Regions from separate parts of the Streptomyces sp. NPDC090445 genome, predicted to be linked through region 2. Evidence: predicted binding sites of a transcription regulator. Region 2 holds the regulator's gene; the other holds the start of a gene.
What was found. Region 2 encodes HrcA, which represses chaperone genes, less so after heat shock. Its sites were predicted from a motif close to TTNGCACTCNGNNNNNCNGAGTGCNAA; they were not measured.
Positions count from the first base shown of each region.

Region 1: the regulator HrcA is predicted to act here: its motif matches at 4,521-4,547, upstream of groES (co-chaperone GroES).

Region 1 covers NZ_JBIVXV010000004.1:111,759-121,509, forward strand. Annotated here, with positions in the region: gene ACIQUT_RS11390 (methyltransferase domain-containing protein) at 1-519, opposite strand, end outside; gene ACIQUT_RS11395 (polysaccharide deacetylase family protein) at 620-1,570, shown strand; gene ACIQUT_RS11400 (polysaccharide deacetylase family protein) at 1,567-2,457, shown strand; gene ACIQUT_RS11405 (hypothetical protein) at 2,564-2,779, shown strand; gene ACIQUT_RS11410 (FtsW/RodA/SpoVE family cell cycle protein) at 2,900-4,306, opposite strand; gene groES (co-chaperone GroES) at 4,694-5,002, shown strand; gene groL (chaperonin GroEL) at 5,117-6,748, shown strand; gene ACIQUT_RS11425 (ester cyclase) at 6,927-7,619, opposite strand; gene ACIQUT_RS11430 (SDR family NAD(P)-dependent oxidoreductase) at 7,748-8,521, opposite strand; gene ACIQUT_RS11435 (MOSC domain-containing protein) at 8,640-9,317, opposite strand; gene ACIQUT_RS11440 (LysR family transcriptional regulator) at 9,398-9,751, shown strand, end outside.
Region 2 covers NZ_JBIVXV010000002.1:574,701-584,451, reverse strand. Annotated here, with positions in the region: gene ACIQUT_RS07395 (AMP-dependent synthetase/ligase) at 1-155, shown strand, start outside; gene hemW (radical SAM family heme chaperone HemW) at 310-1,512, shown strand; gene ACIQUT_RS07385 (DUF3097 domain-containing protein) at 1,686-2,483, opposite strand; gene ACIQUT_RS07380 (MBL fold metallo-hydrolase) at 2,476-3,237, opposite strand; gene hrcA (heat-inducible transcriptional repressor HrcA) at 3,382-4,398, shown strand; gene dnaJ (molecular chaperone DnaJ) at 4,399-5,538, shown strand; gene ACIQUT_RS07365 (nitronate monooxygenase) at 5,686-6,777, shown strand; gene ACIQUT_RS07360 (16S rRNA (uracil(1498)-N(3))-methyltransferase) at 6,774-7,520, shown strand; gene ACIQUT_RS07355 (histidine triad nucleotide-binding protein) at 7,622-7,981, shown strand; gene ACIQUT_RS07350 (ribonuclease Z) at 7,986-8,897, shown strand; gene ACIQUT_RS07345 (PfkB family carbohydrate kinase) at 9,072-9,751, shown strand, end outside.

The DNA.
Region 1 (9,751 bases), on a different contig from region 2:
GCGCCGGGCCGGGTCGAGGAAGACCGCGTCGTACCCGGCGGTGTCCACCCCGGTCACGTCCGCCTCCCGGACCTCGATCAGGTCCGCCAGCCCCAGCGCCTCGGCGTTGGCCCGGGCCACGGCGGCGGTCAGCGGGTCGCGGTCCACCGCCAGCACCCGGATGCCGAGCCGGGCCAGGGCCAGCGCGTCGCCGCCGATGCCGCAGCACAGGTCGGCGACGCTGCGCACGCCGAGCGCCGCGAACCGCTCGGCGCGGTACGCGGCCACCGAGGCGCGCGTGGCCATTTCGGCGCCGCCGGGCGTGAAGTACATCCGGAAGGCGTCCTCCGCCCCGAACTTCGCCACCGCGCGCTGCCGCAGCCGGGCCTGCCCGAGAGCGGCGGAGACCAGCGGCGCGGGGTGCTCGCGGCGCAGCCGGGTCGCGACGGCGAGCTCCCGGCCCGGGTCGTAGTCGCGGAGCGAGTCCAGGAGGGCGCGGCCCTCGGGGGCCAGGAGGGCGGCGAAGTCTTCGGGGGTCACCGCCTCATTGTCGGTCAGTGTGCGCCAGTCGATGGAAGGTCGCCTTCCGTCCGCGGTGTCGGCGGGGCGGAGCGCTGTCGTGGTGCCAGGATCCGCTGCTATGCAGCTAGTACGACAAAAGGAACAAAAGACGCTCCATGGTCGCCGGTGCACCGCCGGCTCGCGCGGCCGGGCCGGGATCGCCCTCTCCGCCCTGCTCGTCGCCGCCCTGGGAACGGCATGCGGCACCTCCGCGGACTCCGGCGGCGCACCCGCCCCCACCAAGGGCGGCAAGGGCGCCGAGGCGGCCGCGGGCGGCGCGGCGGGCGCGGCCCCCGTCACCCGCGCCGAACAGCTCAAGGCCCGGCTGGCCGCGGCGAAGAAGTGGAAGCTGAACAAACCGCCCCTGGAGGCGCCGCCGGCGCCGAAGAAGAAGCCGGAGATCAGCACCCGCGAGGGCTTCGAGGTCGAGGGCCACGAGAACCTCCCGCCCGTCTTCACCGCGATCCCGACGCAGGACAAGGTCGTCTTCCTGACCTTCGACGACGGCGCGGAGAAGGACCCCGAGTTCCTGAAGATGATGAAGGAGCTGAAGATCCCGTACACGGCGTTCCTCAGCGACTACCTCGTCCGCGACGACTACGCCTACTTCAAGGAGATGCAGGCCGCCGGCGTCACCCTGAACAACCACTCGCTCAACCACCGCTACCTGCCGGCGCTGTCGTACGACAAGCAGCGCGCGGAGATCTGCGGACAGCAGGACGCGATGCAGAGGGCCTTCGGCAAGCGGCCGACGGCCTTCCGCCCGCCGTACGGGAACTACAACGAGGACACCCTCCGCGCGGCCAAGTCCTGTGGCGTCAAAGCCATTCCGCTGTGGAATGCAGAAGCCTTCCCGAACCGGATGGACTACCGTGAATGGGACCGCGAACTGCATCCCGGAGATATCATCCTCACGCATTTCCGGGGGCGCGAGGACTGGGAGGGCAGCATGCCCGACCTGGTCCGCTACGTCATGAAGACCGTCACGGACAGGGGTTACGCCGTGGCCCGGCTGGAGGATTACTTGTGAAGTACGCGCGCCGGCCGGTGGCCGGGACGCTGGCGGCCGGCGCGCTCGCGCTGTCCCTGACGGGGTGTGGGAACAGCGTGGACCCCATCGAGCGGCTCGGCCGCAAGGCCACCCACGACCAGCCGAGCCCGTCGGCCCCGTCCGGGGCCGCCGCCCAGAGCCCCTCCGGCGCGTCGCCCTCGGCCGGCGCCGGGGACCAGGCGTACCGGAAGTGGGGGCTGACCGCCCCGGTGCAGTACGCGCCGAAGCCGGCGCAGAAGCCGGCCCTGCCGCCGGCGGCTCCCGGCAAGGCCCAGGTCGTGGACCGAATACCCGTGCCGGCGACGGAGAAGGTCGTCTTCCTGACCTTCGACGACGGCGCCGAGAAGGACCCCGAGTTCCTGAAGATGGCGGCCGACCTGAAGCTGCCGATCAGCATGTACCTCACCGACAACGTCGCGTCGTCGGACTACGGGCACTTCGAGAAGCTCCGGGACAACGGCTCCGGCAGCACCGTCAACAACCACACCCTGACCCACCCGAACCTCCGGACCCTGCCCTTCGCGGCGCAGAAGAAGGAGATATGCGGTCAGCAGGAACGCCTGGAGAAGCGCTTCGGGGCCAAGCCCACCCGCTTCCGCCCGCCCTTCGGCAACTACAACGACGACACGCTCAAGGCGGCCGCCGAGTGCGGCATCACCCAGGTGGTCCTGTGGCGGGCGTCGATGCAGATCAACAACTTCCAGTACGCCGAGGGCTCCGGCCTCAAGCCCGGCGACATCGTCCTGGCCCACTTCCGCGGCCCCTCCGAGCTCAAGGGCGCGACCGAGGTCCAGATGACCACCCGCATGCTGCAGAGCATCCAGGAGCAGGGCTTCCGCATAGGCCGTCTGGAGGACTACCTCTAGGACACTGCCCGTTCAGGTGAAGGGCGCGGGCCGCCGGGTACGGGCCCGGTCCGCCGCGGGAGGAATGGACGCACACCCCACCCCCGCCGAACCGGGAGGCGAACCGATGCCGATCGACACCGTCGAGCGTTTCCTGAACGCCCTGAGCCCCGACCACCGGGAGAAGGTCCGAGCGCTGCCCCCCGCCCGGCAGCAGGAGCTGGCCGACGCCTGGGAGCGGGAGCTGGAGAAGGACCACGACCTCGACACCCTCTCCGAGCTGTCGCCGCCCGCGGCCGAGGCCGAGGCGGCCAGACGGGTGATCGAGTCCGCGGGCGACTGAGCCGACGGGGGGAGGGCCCGGGCGGCCTGCGCCGCCCGGTACGCACCCCTCGGCCCTGCCCGGTACGTGCCCCTCAGCCCGCCCGGTACGTGCCCCTCGGCCCCGCCCGGTACGCGCCCTTCAGCTTCGCCCGGCCGCCGCCACCACCGGTGTGATCACGGTCTCCACCGGGCCGCGGCGGTCCGCCAGGCGCTGCCGTTCCGCGCTGTCGCTGATCCGCAGCAGCAGCGCGATCATGATCCAGTTGGCCAGCAGGGACGAGCCGCCCTTCGCCAGGAACGGCAGCGCCTTGCCGGTCAGCGGGATCAGCCCCGTCACACCGCCCGCCACCACGAACACCTGGAGCGCCAGCGCCGCCGCCAGGCCCACCGCCAGCAGCTTCCCGAAGGGGTCGCGGGCGGCGAGCGCCATCCGCAGCCCCCGCTGCACGAGGAGGGCGTAGAGGAGCAGCACCGCCATGACCCCGGCCAGGCCGAGCTCCTCGCCCACCGTCGTCAGGATGAAGTCGCTGCGGCCCGCGAACTTGATCAGCTCCGGGTGTCCCTGGCCGAGTCCCGTCCCCGAGATGCCGCCGGTGCCGAAGCTGAAGAGGGCCTGCGCCGACTGGTCCGAGTTGACCCCCGGCGGCCGGTCCTGCCAGTAGTACGACAGCGGGTTCAGCCAGGCGGCCACGCGGGCCTTCACGTGCGGCTCGGTCGAGCCGACGACGAACGCGCCGCCCGCGGCCATGACCAGCCCGCACACGATCCAGCCGGTGCGCTCGGTGGCGACGTACAGCATCACCACGAAGACGCCGAAGAAGATCAGCGAGGTGCCCAGGTCGCGTTCGAAGACCAGCACCAGCATCGACAGGATCCACACCGTGACGATGGGCCCGAGCTGCCGCATCGGGGGCAGCTGCAGGCCCAGGAACCGCCGGCCGGTCAGGGCCAGGGAGTCCCGGTGGACGACGAGGTAGCCCGCGAAGAAGACCGCGATCATGATCTTCACGAACTCGCCCGGCTGCGCGGAGAAGCCGCCGATGACGATCCAGCGCTTCGCGCCGTAGGTGTCCGCGGGCGAGAACGCCGGCGCGACCAGCAGCACCAGCGCCCCGGCCATCGTGAGGTAGATGAACCGCTGGAGCAGCCGGTGGTCCCGCAGGAGCGCCACCACCAGCAGGCAGGCGGCCACGCCGATCACCGTCCACACCAGCTGGCCGGGGGCGTTGGCCTCCCCGTTGTACCGCTCGATGTACGACTGGTCGAGGCGGTGCAGCAGCACCAGCCCGAGCCCGGTCAGCAGCACGGCCAGCGGCAGGACCAGCGGATCCGCGTATGCCGCGAACCGGCGCACGCCCAGGTGCGCCACCAGGGCCAGCAGGCTCATGCTGATCGCGAAGCCGGAGAGGTCGGCCGGCAGCTCGCCGTTCAGCCCGAGGCCGGCGCTCGCGTGCCCGAGGACGGTGGTGCCGACGACGAGGACGAGCAGCAGGGCCTCGGTGCGGCGCCGGGCTCCGGCGGCCGTCGGCGGCCTCAGCCCTCGCACGGGTCACCGTGACCGTCGGTGCCGGCGCAGGGCGCGGAAGGCATTGGTCCGTTCTGGTCGTCAATGATCCGCTTTATCTTCATATCGCCTTAGACGACGATGCCCTCCCCCGGGTTCCTTCGGGCCGTATGGGGGGAGAGGGGTCCGGGGGGCTGTCCGGATCCGGCCGGATCGGCGGCCGGGGTGGCCGGATGTGCGAACCGGGGGGAGCGTATTGGCACTCCGCTTGACCGAGTGCTAATCGCCGGAATAGTCTCGCACCTGGCACTCGCCCCCGGTGAGTGCCAACACAGCGACGGGCAGGTCCGGCACCCGCGACGACGGATCCACCTGGTCGCCACCTCAGACAGTTAACCCCGTGAGATCTCCGAAGGGGGAGGTCGGATCGTGACGACCACCAGCTCCAAGGTTGCCATCAAGCCGCTTGAGGACCGCATCGTGGTCCAGCCGCTCGACGCCGAGCAGACCACGGCCTCCGGCCTGGTCATCCCGGACACCGCGAAGGAGAAGCCCCAGGAGGGCGTCGTCCTCGCCGTGGGCCCGGGCCGCTTCGAGGACGGCCAGCGTCTCCCGCTGGACGTCAGCGTCGGCGATGTCGTGCTGTACAGCAAGTACGGCGGCACCGAAGTGAAGTACAGCGGCGAGGAGTACCTCGTCCTCTCGGCTCGCGACGTGCTCGCGATCATCGAGAAGTAATTCACTTCTCCCAGAACTGCTTTGATCTGCGCCCCTGGTCACCCCGCTGATTGCCGGGCGGCGAGGGGCGCGGGTCGTTGAACCCGAGTTTTCCGAGAGGGCTGAACCGCTCCCATGGCGAAGATCCTGAAGTTCGACGAGGACGCCCGTCGCGCCCTCGAGCGCGGCGTCAACAAGCTTGCCGACACGGTCAAGGTGACGATCGGCCCCAAGGGCCGCAACGTCGTCATCGACAAGAAGTTCGGCGCCCCCACCATCACCAACGACGGTGTCACCATCGCCCGCGAGGTCGAGCTGGACGACCCGTACGAGAACCTCGGCGCGCAGCTGGTGAAGGAGGTGGCGACCAAGACCAACGACATCGCGGGTGACGGCACCACCACCGCCACCGTGCTGGCCCAGGCGCTGGTCCGCGAGGGTCTGCGCAACGTCGCCGCCGGCGCCTCCCCGGCCGCCCTGAAGAAGGGCATCGACGCCGCGGTCAAGGCCGTGTCCGCCGAGCTCCTCGACACCGCCCGTCCGATCGAGGACAAGTCCGACATCGCCGCCGTGGCCGCGCTCTCCGCGCAGGACCAGCAGGTCGGCGAGCTCATCGCCGAGGCGATGGACAAGGTCGGCAAGGACGGTGTCATCACCGTCGAGGAGTCCAACGCCTTCGGCCTGGAGCTGGAGTTCACCGAGGGCATGGCCTTCGACAAGGGCTACCTGTCGCCGTACTTCGTCACGGACCAGGAGCGCATGGAGGCGGTCCTGGAGGACCCCTACATCCTGATCCACCAGGGCAAGATCTCCTCCATCCAGGACCTGCTGCCGCTGCTGGAGAAGGTCATCCAGTCGGGTGGCTCCAAGCCGCTGCTGATCATCGCCGAGGACGTCGAGGGCGAGGCCCTCTCCACCCTCGTCGTCAACAAGATCCGCGGCACCTTCAACGCGGTCGCCGTCAAGGCGCCCGGCTTCGGTGACCGCCGCAAGGCGATGCTGCAGGACATGGCCACCCTCACGGGCGGCACCGTCATCGCCGAGGAGGTCGGCCTCAAGCTCGACCAGGCCGGCCTGGACATCCTGGGCACCGCGCGCCGCGTGACCATCACCAAGGACGACACCACCATCGTCGACGGTGCCGGCTCGACCGAGGACGTCCTCGGCCGCGTCAACCAGATCAAGGCCGAGATCGAGGCGACCGACTCGGACTGGGACCGCGAGAAGCTGCAGGAGCGCCTGGCGAAGCTCGCCGGCGGCGTCTGCGTCATCAAGGTCGGCGCCGCCACCGAGGTGGAGCTGAAGGAGAAGAAGCACCGTCTGGAGGACGCCATCTCCGCGACCCGCGCCGCGGTCGAGGAGGGCATCGTCTCCGGTGGTGGCTCCGCGCTCGTCCACGCCGTCAAGGTGCTGGACGACAACCTCGGCCTGACCGGCGACGAGGGCACGGGTGTCGCGGTCGTCCGCCGCGCCGCGGTCGAGCCGCTGCGCTGGATCGCCGAGAACGCCGGCCTCGAGGGCTACGTCATCACCTCCAAGGTGGGCGAGCTGGAGAAGGGCAACGGCTTCAACGCCGCCACCGGCGAGTACGGCGACCTGGTCAAGGCCGGCGTCATCGACCCGGTCAAGGTCACCCGCTCCGCCCTGGAGAACGCGGCCTCCATCGCCTCCCTGCTGCTCACGACCGAGACCCTGGTCGTCGAGAAGAAGGAAGAGGAAGAGGCCAACGGTCACGGGCACGGCCACGGTCACGGTCACAGCCACTGACCCCCGATGAGCCGGTCCGCTGACCGCTGACCGGCTCGCCTCGGACTGCGACCCCGGTCGCCGCCGCTCCGCGGTGGCGGCCGGGGTCTTTCCGTGGGCCGGGCCGGGTCGGGACGCCGCTCAGGACATCCTCAGGAGACCCTCGGGGTGCCGCCTCGGGTGCCGCCCGGGGTGCCGTTCAGGACATCGCCCCGAGCTGCCGCATCAGGCCGTTGGTGTCGTAGTGCCACCAGCCTTCCTTGATCATCCCGTTCTCGCAGCGGAAGATCGTCGTGCCGGTCATCGTGCAGGTCTTGCCGGTCGGGGCGATCCCCATGAACTCGCCCTTGTGCCTGCCGGTCCAGGTCCACAGGGTGCTGACGCAGTCGTCCTGTGCCATCTGCGCGTCGCGGCGGAAGGAGAAGTCGAAGGCGCCGCGCCACATCTCCACGTCCTCGCGGATGCCCTCGCGCCCGGTCTTGTCGACGGGGTTGGACACGTCGTGGTCCATGTAGTCCGGCGCGAAGACCTCCTCGATGACGGCCATGTCGCCCTTCATCGCGATGTCGTCGAACATCCGGTTCGCGAGCAGCGTGTTGAGGTGCTCGTCGCGGACCACGTCCAGGTTGGTGAACCGCGGCATCCCGTCGCAGAGGGCCACCATCTCCTGGAACATCCGGTCCGTCTCCGGAAGGTGAGAGTTCCTCATGGCCTCTTCGTACGACGGGAATTCGACCACGTCGACATAATGCGTCTCGGATTCGCGGTCCCTGCCGACCACGCTGTGCGTCACGGTGCGCTTGCCGCTGGTCTGCGCCAGGTACCGGTCCATGAGCGCGTTGACGGCGTCGGGCTTGCTCGTCTCGTAATCGACTATTTGTACGAATGTCATGGCGTCTCCCGGGCTGGATGGGATATATCCATTTTAGGGAGATTTGCCTCGTCTGGCCGACTCCGGCAGACGCCGCCCGCCGCGGCCTGCTGCCGCAGCCTGTCATCGGGGCCGGTTACCGGGGCCGGTTACCGGGGCCCGTACTTGCGGCCCGTACGCGAGGACAGCCCGCCCAGCAGCCCGCGCGGCGTCAGCTTCACCACGCCCATCAGCGCCTTGTACCGCGGGTCCGGAATCGAGACCGTCTTGCCGCGCGCCAGGTCGTCGAGGGCCGAGGCCACCAGCTTGTCGGCATCCAGCCACATCCAGTTGGGGATGTTGTCCGTGCCCATGCCCGCCCGCTGGTGGAACTCCGTCCGCACGAAGCCGGGGCACAGCGCCATCAGCCGCACGCCCGACCCCGCCAGGTCCCGCGCCGCGCCCTGCGTGAACTGCACGACCCACGCCTTGCTCGCCCCGTACGTGCCCCGCGGCACGAAGGCAGCCACCGAGGCCACGTTGACGACCCCGCCGCGGCCGCGCGAGCGCATCGACGCGGTGGCCGCCGAGGTCAGCCGCAGCACCGCCTCGACGTGCACCTTCAGCATGGTCAGCTCGTCCGCCATGGAGACCTCCAGGTAGCGGCCCTTGTTGCCGAACCCGGCGTTGTTGACCAGCAGGTCCACCGGGTGCGTACGGTCGCCGAGGCGCCGCTCGACCGCGGCGATGCCCGCCTCGGTCGACAGGTCCGCGGTCAGCACCTCGGCCTCGATGCCGTGCCGGTCGTGCAGCTCCGTGGCCTGCTCGGCGAGCCGCGCGGTGTCGCGGGCGACCAGTACGAGGTTGTGGCCCCCGGCGGCGAGCCGGCGGGCGAAGGCGGCGCCGATGCCCGCCGTGGATCCAGTGATCAGCGCAGTCGTCATGTGCGCAACCTAGCCGCCCCGGACGACAGTCCGGAGCGGGCCCGCCCTGGCGGTACCACTTCGTCCGCTTTCCCGCCGGAGGCGGGCTCCGGCTCCTCGCCGGTGCGTCGCCGGCCGGCTACTTCCCGTACTTCTCGACGTACGCGCGGACCTTGTCGTGCGCCCGCGGCTCCATCGCCTCACCGGCCGCCAGAGTCCGCGGCAGCAGCGCGCGTTCGGTGGTGAACGCCCGGAACCACAGCCCCACCGTCACGTCGTGGTCCGGACGGCTGACCACCTCGACCGCGTCGCCGGCCGACACCTCCCCCTCCTGCACCACGCGCAGGTACGCGCCCGGCCGCACGGCCTGCGTGTACCGCTTGGCCCAGCCCTGCTCGCCGAGGGCCCCCTGGAAGGTGCCGCACGGGATGCGCGCCGAGGCCACCTCCAGGACCACGTCGGCGCCGATCCGCCAGCGCTCGCCGAGGAGCGCACCGGTCACGTCGATGCCGGAGGTGGTGAGGTTCTCGCCGAAGATCCCGGCGGGCAGCTCGCGGGCCAGCTCGCCCTCCCACCAGTCCAGGTCCTCCCGCGCGTACGCGTACACCGCCTGGTGGTCGCCGCCGTGGTGGCGCAGGTCGCAGACGGCGTCGCCCTCCACGCCGCTCGCGCCGACCCCCTTGGGGCCGGGGGCGAAGACGCGGACCGGGCCCGGGGCCGGCCGCTTGCCGATGCCGGTCACCCCGCCCGCTGCGCTGGTGTAGTCGACGGCCGTCGCCCGGCCGAGGTTCACGGAGATCACATGCTTGGGCGCCATGGGGACACGCTAACCCAGCGCCCTCAAAGGGGCCCGGGAGTACGGGGCGCCGCCGTCAAAGCCGGGCTTATGCTCGAAGCATGATCGAGGCACGCCATCTCCGGGTCCTGCGCGCCGTGGCCGGCACCGGCTCCTTCTCCGCCGCCGCCCGCGAACTCGGCTGCACCCAGCCCGCCGTCTCCCAGCAGATGAAGGCGCTGGAGCAGTCGGCCGGCACCCCGCTGCTGATCCGCGCCGGCCGCGAGATGCGGCTGACGCAGGCCGGCACCGCCCTGGTCCGGCACGCCGCCGGGATCCTGGCCGGGCTGACCGCCGCCGAGGAGGAGGTCGCGGCCATCGCCGGGCTGCGCGCCGGGCGGGTCCGGCTCGTGTCCTTCCCCAGCGGCAGCTCCACCCTGGTCCCCACCGCGCTCGCCGCGATGCGGGCCGCGCAC
Region 2 (9,751 bases):
GCTGGCAGACGATCAAGAAGTTCCGGATCCTGCCGCGCGACCTCGACGTGGAGCACGGCGACCTCACGCCCAGCCTCAAGCTGAAGCGGCCGGTCGTCGAGCGTGAGTTCAAGCACCTGATCGACGAGATGTACGAGGGCGCCCGCGAGGCCTGAGCCCTGCGGTACGGGGCCTGAGCCCCGCGGTACGGGGCCGGCGGCCCGCCCGGCCCTCCCGCCGCGGCGGCCGCCCGGGCGCCCGCCCGGCCGGACCCCGGCCCGCGTACGGGACAATGGGGGCATGCCTTCCGCACTGCCCGACGGCGAGCCCATGCCCGAAGACGGCACGCTGCCGTCGCACGCCCTGGCGGGTGCCGGGGACCGCCCGCTCGGGTTCTACCTGCACGTCCCGTACTGCGCCACCCGCTGCGGGTACTGCGACTTCAACACGTACACCGCGACCGAGCTGCGCGGCTCCGGCGGCGTGCTCGCCTCCCGCGAGAACTACGCCGACACCCTCGTCGACGAGGTGCGCCTCGCCCGCAAGCTCCTCGGCGACGACCCGCGGCCCGTCCGCACGGTGTTCGTCGGCGGCGGCACGCCCACCCTGCTGCCCGCCGCACACCTGGTCCGCATGCTCGCGGCCGTCCGGGACGAGTTCGGCCTGGCGGAGGACGCCGAGATCACCACGGAGGCCAACCCGGAGTCGGTCGGCCCGGAGTACCTGGCCGAACTGCGGGCCGGCGGCTTCAACCGGATCTCCTTCGGCATGCAGAGCGCGAGGCAGCACGTCCTGAAGGTGCTCGACCGCACGCACACCCCGGGCCGCCCCGAGGCCTGCGTCGCGGAAGCCCGCCGGGCGGGCTTCGAGCACGTCAACCTGGACCTGATCTACGGCACGCCGGGGGAGTCGGACGACGACTGGCGGGCCTCGCTGGACGCCGCCCTCGGCGCCGGCCCGGACCACATCTCCGCGTACGCCCTGATCGTCGAGGAGGGCACGCAGCTCGCCCGCCGCATCCGCCGCGGCGAGGTCCCCATGACCGACGACGACGTCCACGCGGACCGGTACCTGATCGCGGACGAGGTGCTCGCCGCCGCCGGCTACTCCTGGTACGAGGTCTCCAACTGGGCCACGTCCGAGGCCGGCCGCTGCCTGCACAACGAGCTGTACTGGCGGGGCGCGGACTGGTGGGGCGCGGGCCCCGGCGCGCACAGCCACGTCGGCGGCGTGCGCTGGTGGAACGTGAAGCACCCCGGCGCCTACGCGGCCGCGCTGGCCGGGGGCCGGTCGCCCGGAGCCGGCCGCGAGCTGCTGTCCGAGGAGGACCGGCGCGTGGAGCGGATCCTGCTGGAGCTGCGGCTCGTGGACGGCTGCCCGCTGTCCCTGCTGGCCCCGGCCGGCCTGGCGGCCTCCCGCCGCGCCGTGGAGGACGGCCTGCTGGAGCCGGGCCCGTACGCGGCCGGGCGCGCCGTGCTCACCCTGCGGGGGCGGCTGCTGGCCGACGCCGTGGTCCGCGACCTGGTCGACTGACGCCGGCCGGCCCGAGCCGGCCCGGCCCGCTGCCGTGCGCCAGGCCGGCCCGAACCGGCCCCGGCCACTGCCGCGCGCGCCGCCTTGCCTGCGCCGCCCCGGCTGCCCCGCGCGCCCGGCCGCCCCGGACGCCCTGGCCGCCCCGGCTGCTCCGGGCGGGTGCCGCGGGGCGGTCAGGCCGTGACGTGGTCGATCAGGTGTTCCACCGCGCCCAGCAGGGCGGGCTCCAGGTCCTTGTACGACGTCACGCGGGACAGGATGTGCTGCCAGGCGGCCCCGGTGTTCTCCGGCCAGCCCAGCGCCCCGCAGACGCCCGTCTTCCAGTCCTGGCCCCGCGGGACCTCGGGCCAGGCCGGGATGCCCAGCGCGGACGGCTTCACGGCCTGCCAGACGTCCACGTACGGGTGGCCCAGCACCAGGACGTCGTCGGAGGCGACGGCCGCCGCGATCCGGGACTCCTTCGAGCCGGGGACCAGGTGGTCCACCAGGACACCCAGACGGGCGTCCGGGCCGGGCGCGAACTCGGCGACGATGGCGGGCAGGTGGTCGACGCCCTCCAGGTACTCCACGACGACGCCCTCGATCCGCAGGTCGTCGCCCCACACCCGCTCGACGAGCTCGGCGTCGTGCCGGCCCTCCACGTAGATCCGCCCCGCCCGCGCCACCCGGGCCCGCGCCCCCGGGACGGCGATCGAGCCGGAGGCGGTGCGCAGCGGCGCCGCCGGACCCCGGGCGGGCCGGACCAGGGTGACCACGGTGCCCTCCAGCAGGAAGCCGCGCGGCTGCAGCGGGAAGACCCGCCGCTTGCCGAAGCGGTCCTCCAGGGTCACCGTGCCCGCCTCGCAGGCCACCACGGCGCCGCAGAAGTCCGTACCGGCCACCTCGACCACCAGGTCGGGTTCGGCCGGCACCTCCGGCGCGGCCTTGGCGCGCTTCCACTGCGGGGTCAGGTCGGGGGAGTACTCACGCATCCGGCCGCTCCGGGGAGAGCGGGCCGGCGCCGGTGTCCGACACGCCGAACCGGGCGGCCAGCGCGTCGCGTTGCGCACGGACGAAGGCCGCGTCCACCACGGCCCCGTGCCCCGGCACGTACAGGGCCTCCTCGCCGCCCAGGGCCAGCAGCCGGTCCATGGCCGCCGGCCACTGCTCGGGCACCGCGTCCCGGCCCGCCTGGGGCTCGCCGGACTCCTCCACGAGGTCGCCGCAGAAGACCGTCTCGCGTTCGCCCGGCACGAAGACGGCGAGGTCGTAGGGGCTGTGGCCGGGCCCGACGTTGGCCAGCAGCACCTGTACGCCGCCCAGGTCCAGGGTCCACTCGCCCGACACCAGGTGCCGCGGCAGCACCAGCAGGTCGGCCGCCTCGGCGGCCTCGGCCTCGTCCAGGCCCTGGCGCACCGCGTCATCGCGGAGCTCGTCGCGTCCCGCGATGAGCTCGCCGTCCAGTCCGACCGCCCCGTAGACCTCGGCCCCGGAGAAGGCCGCGCTGCCCAGGACGTGATCGAAATGTCCGTGTGTGAATGCGATATGGGTCACGCGCCGACCCGTCAGCCGCTCGGCCTCGGCCCTGATCGAGGCCCCCTCCCGAACGCTCGAACCGGGGTCGATCATCAGGACGGACTCGTCCCCGACCACCAGTCCCACCGTGCAATCCCACACCGGGAGACGCTTGCGGCCGGTCCGCCGAGTCAAACGTTCCCAATCCGTGTCTTCCCACCGTACGTCCATACCGCGACGCTACCTGGCGGGCCACCCTTGCTAGCCGCGTACTGCCCGGCCGTACACTGGCCGGGGGATCGCTGGCACTCCGACGAGCCGAGTGCCAGAAGCAGTGGACCACGACGACCCGCATCACAGCTGGAGGTGTGCGCGATGCTCAGCGAACGCAGACTCGAGGTGCTCCGCGCCATCGTCCAGGACTACGTCGGGACGGAGGAGCCGGTCGGCTCCAAGGCGCTGACCGAGCGCCACAAGCTCGGTGTCTCGCCCGCCACCGTGCGCAACGACATGGCCGTCCTGGAGGACGAGGGCTACATCGCCCAGCCGCACACCAGCGCCGGCCGGATCCCCACGGACAAGGGCTACCGCCTCTTCGTCGACAAGCTGGCGGACGTCAAGCCGCTCTCGACGCCGGAGCGCCGGGCCATCCAGAACTTCCTGGACGGCGCCGTCGACCTCGACGACGTCATCGGCCGGACGGTGCGGCTGCTCTCGACGCTGACCCGGCAGGTCGCGATCGTGCAGTATCCCTCGCTGACCCGCTCCACGGTCCGCCACGTCGAACTGCTCGCGCTGGCGCCCGCACGCCTGATGCTCGTGCTGATCACCGACACGGGCCGGGTCGAGCAGCGGCTCGTCGACTGCCAGGCGCCGTTCTCCGAGACCTCGCTCGCCGATCTGCGGGCGCGGCTCAACAGCAGGGTGGTCGGCCGCCGGTTCACCGACGTGCCGAGGCTCGTGCAGGACCTCCCGGAGGCCTTCGAGCCCGACGACCGGACCACGGTCGCGACCGTGCTGCAGACACTGCTGGAGACGCTGGCGGAGGAGGCGGAGGAGCGGCTGATGATCGGCGGCACCGCCAATCTGACGCGCTCCGGGCACGATTTCCCCCTGACGATCAGGCCGGTGCTGGAGGCGCTGGAGGAGCAGGTCGTGCTCCTCAAGCTCCTCGGCGAGGCCAGTGAATCGGGCATGGCTGTACGAATCGGGCATGAGAATGCCTACGAGGGACTGAACTCCACGTCCGTCGTGTCGGTCGGTTACGGTTCGGGCGGCGAAACTGTCGCCAAGCTCGGCGTGGTCGGACCGACCCGCATGGACTACCCCGGAACGATGGGAGCGGTACGCGCAGTGGCACGTTACGTCGGACAGATCCTGGCGGAGTCGTAAGTGGCCACGGACTATTACGCCGTACTCGGCGTACGCCGCGACGCATCGCAGGACGAGATCAAGAAGGCCTTCCGCCGCCTCGCGCGCGAACTCCACCCGGACGTGAATCCGGACCCGAAGACGCAGGAGCGCTTCAAGGAGATCAACGCGGCGTACGAGGTGCTCTCGGACCCGCAGAAGAAGCAGGTCTACGACCTCGGCGGCGACCCGCTGTCCTCCGCGGGCGGCGGCGGTGGCGCCGGCGGCTTCGGAGCGGGCGGCTTCGGCAACTTCTCCGACATCATGGACGCCTTCTTCGGCCAGGCGGCGCAGCGCGGCCCGCGCTCGCGGACCCGCCGCGGCCAGGACGCCATGATCCGCCTCGACCTGGAGCTGGACGAGGCCGCCTTCGGCACGACCAAGGACATCCAGGTCGACACCGCCGTGGTCTGCACCACCTGCTCCGGTGAAGGTGCCGCGCCCGGCACCTCGGCACAGACGTGCGACATGTGCCGCGGCCGCGGTGAGGTGTCGCAGGTCACCCGGTCCTTCCTGGGCCAGGTCATGACCTCGCGCCCCTGCCCCCAGTGCCAGGGCTTCGGCACCGTCGTCCCGACCCCGTGCCCCGAGTGCGCGGGCGACGGCCGGGTCCGCTCCCGCCGCAGCCTCACCGTCAAGATCCCGGCCGGTGTCGAGAACGGCACCCGGATCCAGCTCGCGGGCGAAGGCGAGGTCGGCCCCGGCGGCGGCCCCGCCGGCGACCTGTACGTGGAGATCCACGAGCTCCCGCACCCGATCTTCCAGCGGCGCGGCGACGACCTGCACTGCACGGTGACCATCCCCATGACGGCGGCGGCCCTCGGCACCAAGTGCCCGCTGGAGACGCTCGACGGCATGGAGGAGGTCGACATCCGGCCCGGCACCCAGTCCGGCCAGTCGATCCCGCTGCACGGCCGCGGCGTGACCCACCTGCGCGGCGGCGGCCGCGGCGACCTGATCGTCCACGTCGAGGTCCAGACCCCCGGCAAGCTGGACGCCCAGCAGGAGGAGCTGCTGCGCCAGCTCGCCAAGCTGCGCGGCGAGGAGCGGCCGATGGGCCAGTTCGCGCCGGGCCAGCAGGGCCTCTTCAGCCGCCTGAAGGACGCGTTCAACGGCCGCTGAGCGGCCCGCGGAACACCGCGCCCACCGCGTACGGGCCCGGTCCGGGGAAACCCCGGGCCGGGCCCGCCGCTTGCCGCGGGAAACCGGCCCGGGCGGGGCGTCCGCGGTGATTCGGCGCCGTGCGCGGGACGTGGCACGATGCAGGGCATGTCCTTGGCACTGAGCGGTCTCCAGCGGTACCCGGTCGTGCAGGCTCCCATGGCGGGCGGGGCCTCCTGTCCGCCGCTCGCCGCCGCCGTGTGCGAGGCGGGCGCCCTGGGCTTCCTGGCCGGCGGCTACAAGACCGCCGACGGCATGTACCAGGAGATCAAACGGCTGCGCGCGCTCACCCGGCGCCCGTTCGGCGTGAACCTCTTCATGCCGCAGACCGGCCCCGTCGACCACGCCGCCGTCGAGGCCTACCGCGGCCAACTCGCCGGTGAGGCCACCTGGTACGACGTCTCGATCGCCGAGGAGGACACCCTCGGGACCAGCGACGACGGCTACGACGCCAAACTGGCGATCCTCCTGGAGGACCCGGTCCCGGTCGTGTCGTTCACCTTCGGCTGCCCCACGCCCGCCGCCATCGCCTCCCTGCGCAAGGCGGGCACGTACAGCGTCGTCACCGTCACCTCCGTCGACGAGGCCCGCACCGCCCAGACCGCGGGCGCCGACGCCGTCTGCGTCCAGGGCGTCGAGGCGGGCGGCCACCAGGGCACGCACCGCGACGACCCGCAGGCCGACGCCACCGCCGGGGTCGGCCTGCTCGCGCTCGTGGCGCAGGTGCGCGAGGCCGTGGGCCTCCCGATCATCGCGGCGGGCGGACTGATGCGCGGCTCGCAGATCGCCGCACTGCTGGCGGCCGGCGCCGAGGCGGCCCAGCTCGGCACGGCGTTCCTCGCCTGCCCCGAGTCCGGGGCGCACCCGCTGCACAAGAAGGCGCTGACGGACCCCCTGTTCCCGCATACCGAGCTCACCAGGGCGTTCTCCGGGCGCCCGGCCCGCGGCCTGGTGAACCGCTTCATGCGGGAGCACGGCCCCTACGCCCCGGCCGCCTACCCGCAGATCCACCACATGACCGCCGGGCTGCGCAAGGCCGCCGCCGCGGCCGGCGACCCGCAGGGCATGGCCCTGTGGGCCGGGCAGGGACACCGGCTGGCCCGCGCCATGCCGGCGGGGGAGCTGGTGGAGGTGCTGGCGGCGGAACTCGCCGAGGCACAGAGCACGTTGAACGACATGCAGCAGAGGAGTACGTCATGACCGCCCCCGTGTTCGTGGTCGAAGAGGTCCCCGCGGGGCCGGAGTTCGTGCTGGACGGCCCGGAAGGCCGGCACGCGGTCTCCGTGAAGCGCCTCAACCCCGGCGAGGACGTGGTCCTCACCGACGGGGCCGGCCGCTGGACCGAAGGCGTCGTCAAGGCCGCCGAGGGCAAGGACCGGCTGGTCGTCACGGACCTCCACACCGTCCGGGAGGAGCCCGAACCGGCCGTGCGGATCACCGTGGTCCAGGCCCTGCCCAAGGGCGACCGCGGCGAGCTGGCCGTCGAGACCATGACCGAGACCGGCGTGGACGCGATCGTCCCCTGGCAGGCCTCCCGCTGCATCACCCAGTGGCGCGGCGACCGCGGCGCCAAATCGCTGGCCAAGTGGCGCAACACCGCGCGCGAGGCGGGCAAGCAGTCCCGCCGGGTCCGCTTCCCCGAGGTGGCCGAGGCCATGACCACCAAGCAGGTCGCGGCCCTGCTCGCCGGCGCCGACCTGGCGGCGGTGCTCCACGAGGACCGCAACCACCCCTCGGGCGCCCTGGCCACGGCCGACCTCCCGGCCGCGGGCTCCATCGTCCTCGTCGTCGGCCCCGAGGGCGGGGTCTCGCCCGAGGAACTGGCCCTCTTCGCGGAGGCGGGCGCCCGCCCCCTCCGCCTGGGGCCCTCGGTGCTGCGCACCTCCACCGCGGGCACCGCCGCGGCGGCGGTCCTGCTGGCCCGGACCGGCCGCTGGTCCTGAAATCCCCGGTGGGGGCGGGGCGGCGCCGGATACGATCTCCAGGCTGATCACCACCGACGCGGGCGGCACCGCCCGGGTCTCACCTCGAGGAAGGCGCATCGATGGCCGGCGAACCGCAGGCGGACTGCCTGTTCTGCAAGATCATCGCGGGGCATGTCCCGGCGACCGTGGTCCTGGAGACCGAGACGGTCGTCGCCTTCCGGGACATCAACCCGCAGGCACCCACGCACGTGCTCGTCATCCCCAAGGCGCACTACCCCGACGCCGCCTCGCTGGCCGCCGGCGCGCCGGAGCTCGCCGCCGACGTGCTGCGCGAGGCCGGGGCCATCGCCGCCCAGGAGAAGGTCGACGACCACGGCTACCGGATCGTGTTCAACACCGGTTCCGGCGCGGGCCAGACGGTCTTCCACGCGCACGCGCACCTCCTCGGCGGGCGCGGCCTGCAGTGGCCGCCGGGATAACACCGTGTCCGTACGCGAATTCGTGGTCCTGGGCACCGCCAGCCAGGTGCCCACCCGCCACCGCAACCACAACGGCTACCTCCTGCGCTGGGACGGCGAGGGGATCCTCTTCGACCCGGGCGAGGGGACCCAGCGCCAGATGCTCCGCGCGGGAGTGGCCGCGCACGACATCAACCGGATCTGCATCACCCACTTCCACGGCGACCACAGCCTCGGCCTCGCCGGGGTGATCCAGCGCATCAACCTCGACCAGGTCCCGCACCCGGTCACCGCGCACTACCCGGCCTCCGGACAGGAGTTCTTCGACCGGCTCCGGTACGCCACCGCCTACCGGGAGACCGTCCAGCTGCGCGAGGAACCCGTGGCGCAGGACGGAACACTGGCCGAGGGGCCCTCGTACGTCCTCCAGGCCCGCCGCCTGTCCCACCCGGTGGAGTCCTTCGGCTACCGGCTCACCGAGCCCGACGGGCGCCGCATGCTCCCCGAACTCCTCGCCCGGCGCGGCATCAAGGGTCCCGACGTCGGCCGGATCCAGCGCGAAGGCCGGCTGGACGGGGTCACCCTCGACGACGTCAGCGAGCTCCGGCCCGGCCAGAGCTTCGCCTTCGTCATGGACACCAGGCTCTGCCCCGGCGTCGACGAACTCGCCGAGGGCTGCGACATGCTGGTCATCGAGTCCACCTTCCTCGACGAGGACGCGCAGCTGGCCGCCGACCACGGACACCTGACCGCCGGCCAGGCGGCCCGCGTCGCCCGCGACGGCGGCGTGCGCCACCTCGTGCTGACGCACTTCTCGCAGCGGTACGGCGACCCCTCCGAGTTCGAGCGCCAGGCGCGCGCGGCCGGCTTCGAGGGCGAGCTGACCATCGCCGCGGACCTCGCCCGGGTGCCCCTGCCCAAGCGGCGCCAGGACTGACGAGGACTCCGGCCGGCCCCGTGGCCGCGACCGCCGGGCCGCTCCGGAGAGCGGCCCGGCGGTGACGTACGCCACACTGGGGTTTGAGTCCGGCCCGGACGGGCAGAGCTGGCGGCCTTCCGCCGGAACGGCCGCCGGCAGAAACGACCCTTCGCACCGATCGGGGAGTGCACCGTGACCAACCGGGACAGCCGACGCAGCCGCACCGCCGACCTGGACCCGCTCGGTCCGCTGCGCGACCCCCAGGACCCGGGGTGCGACGTCTTCCTGACCGGAACGGTCTTCCTCGACATCATCTTCACCGGCCTCGACTCCGCCCCGGTGCGCGGTACGGAGTCCTGGGCCCGCGGCATGGGCTCCAGCCCCGGCGGCGTGGCCAACATGGCCACCGCCCTCGCCCGGCTCGGCCTGCGCACCTCGCTCGCCGCGGCCTTCGGCGACGACCACTACGGCGAGTACTGCTGGGACGCGCTGGCGCACGGCGAGGGCATCGACCTGTCCATGTCGCGGACCATCCCCGGCTGGCACAGCCCGGTCACCGTCTCGATGGCGTACGAGGGCGAGCGCACGATGGTCTCGCACGGCCACGAGGCGCCGCCCCCGGCCGGCCCCGCCCCCTCCCCGCAGTGCCCGCCGCGCACGCGGGCGGCCGTCGCCTCGCTGGCCCCGGGCCGGGCCGACGGCTGGATCGGGGAGGCGGCCCGCCGCGGATCGCGGATCTTCGCGGACGTGGGGTGGGACGAGACGGGGCGGTGGGACCTCGGCGCGCTGGCCGACCTGGAGCACTGCGAGGCCTTCCTGCCGAACGCGGGGGAGGCGATGCGGTACACGCGGACCGAGTGTCCGAGAGCGGC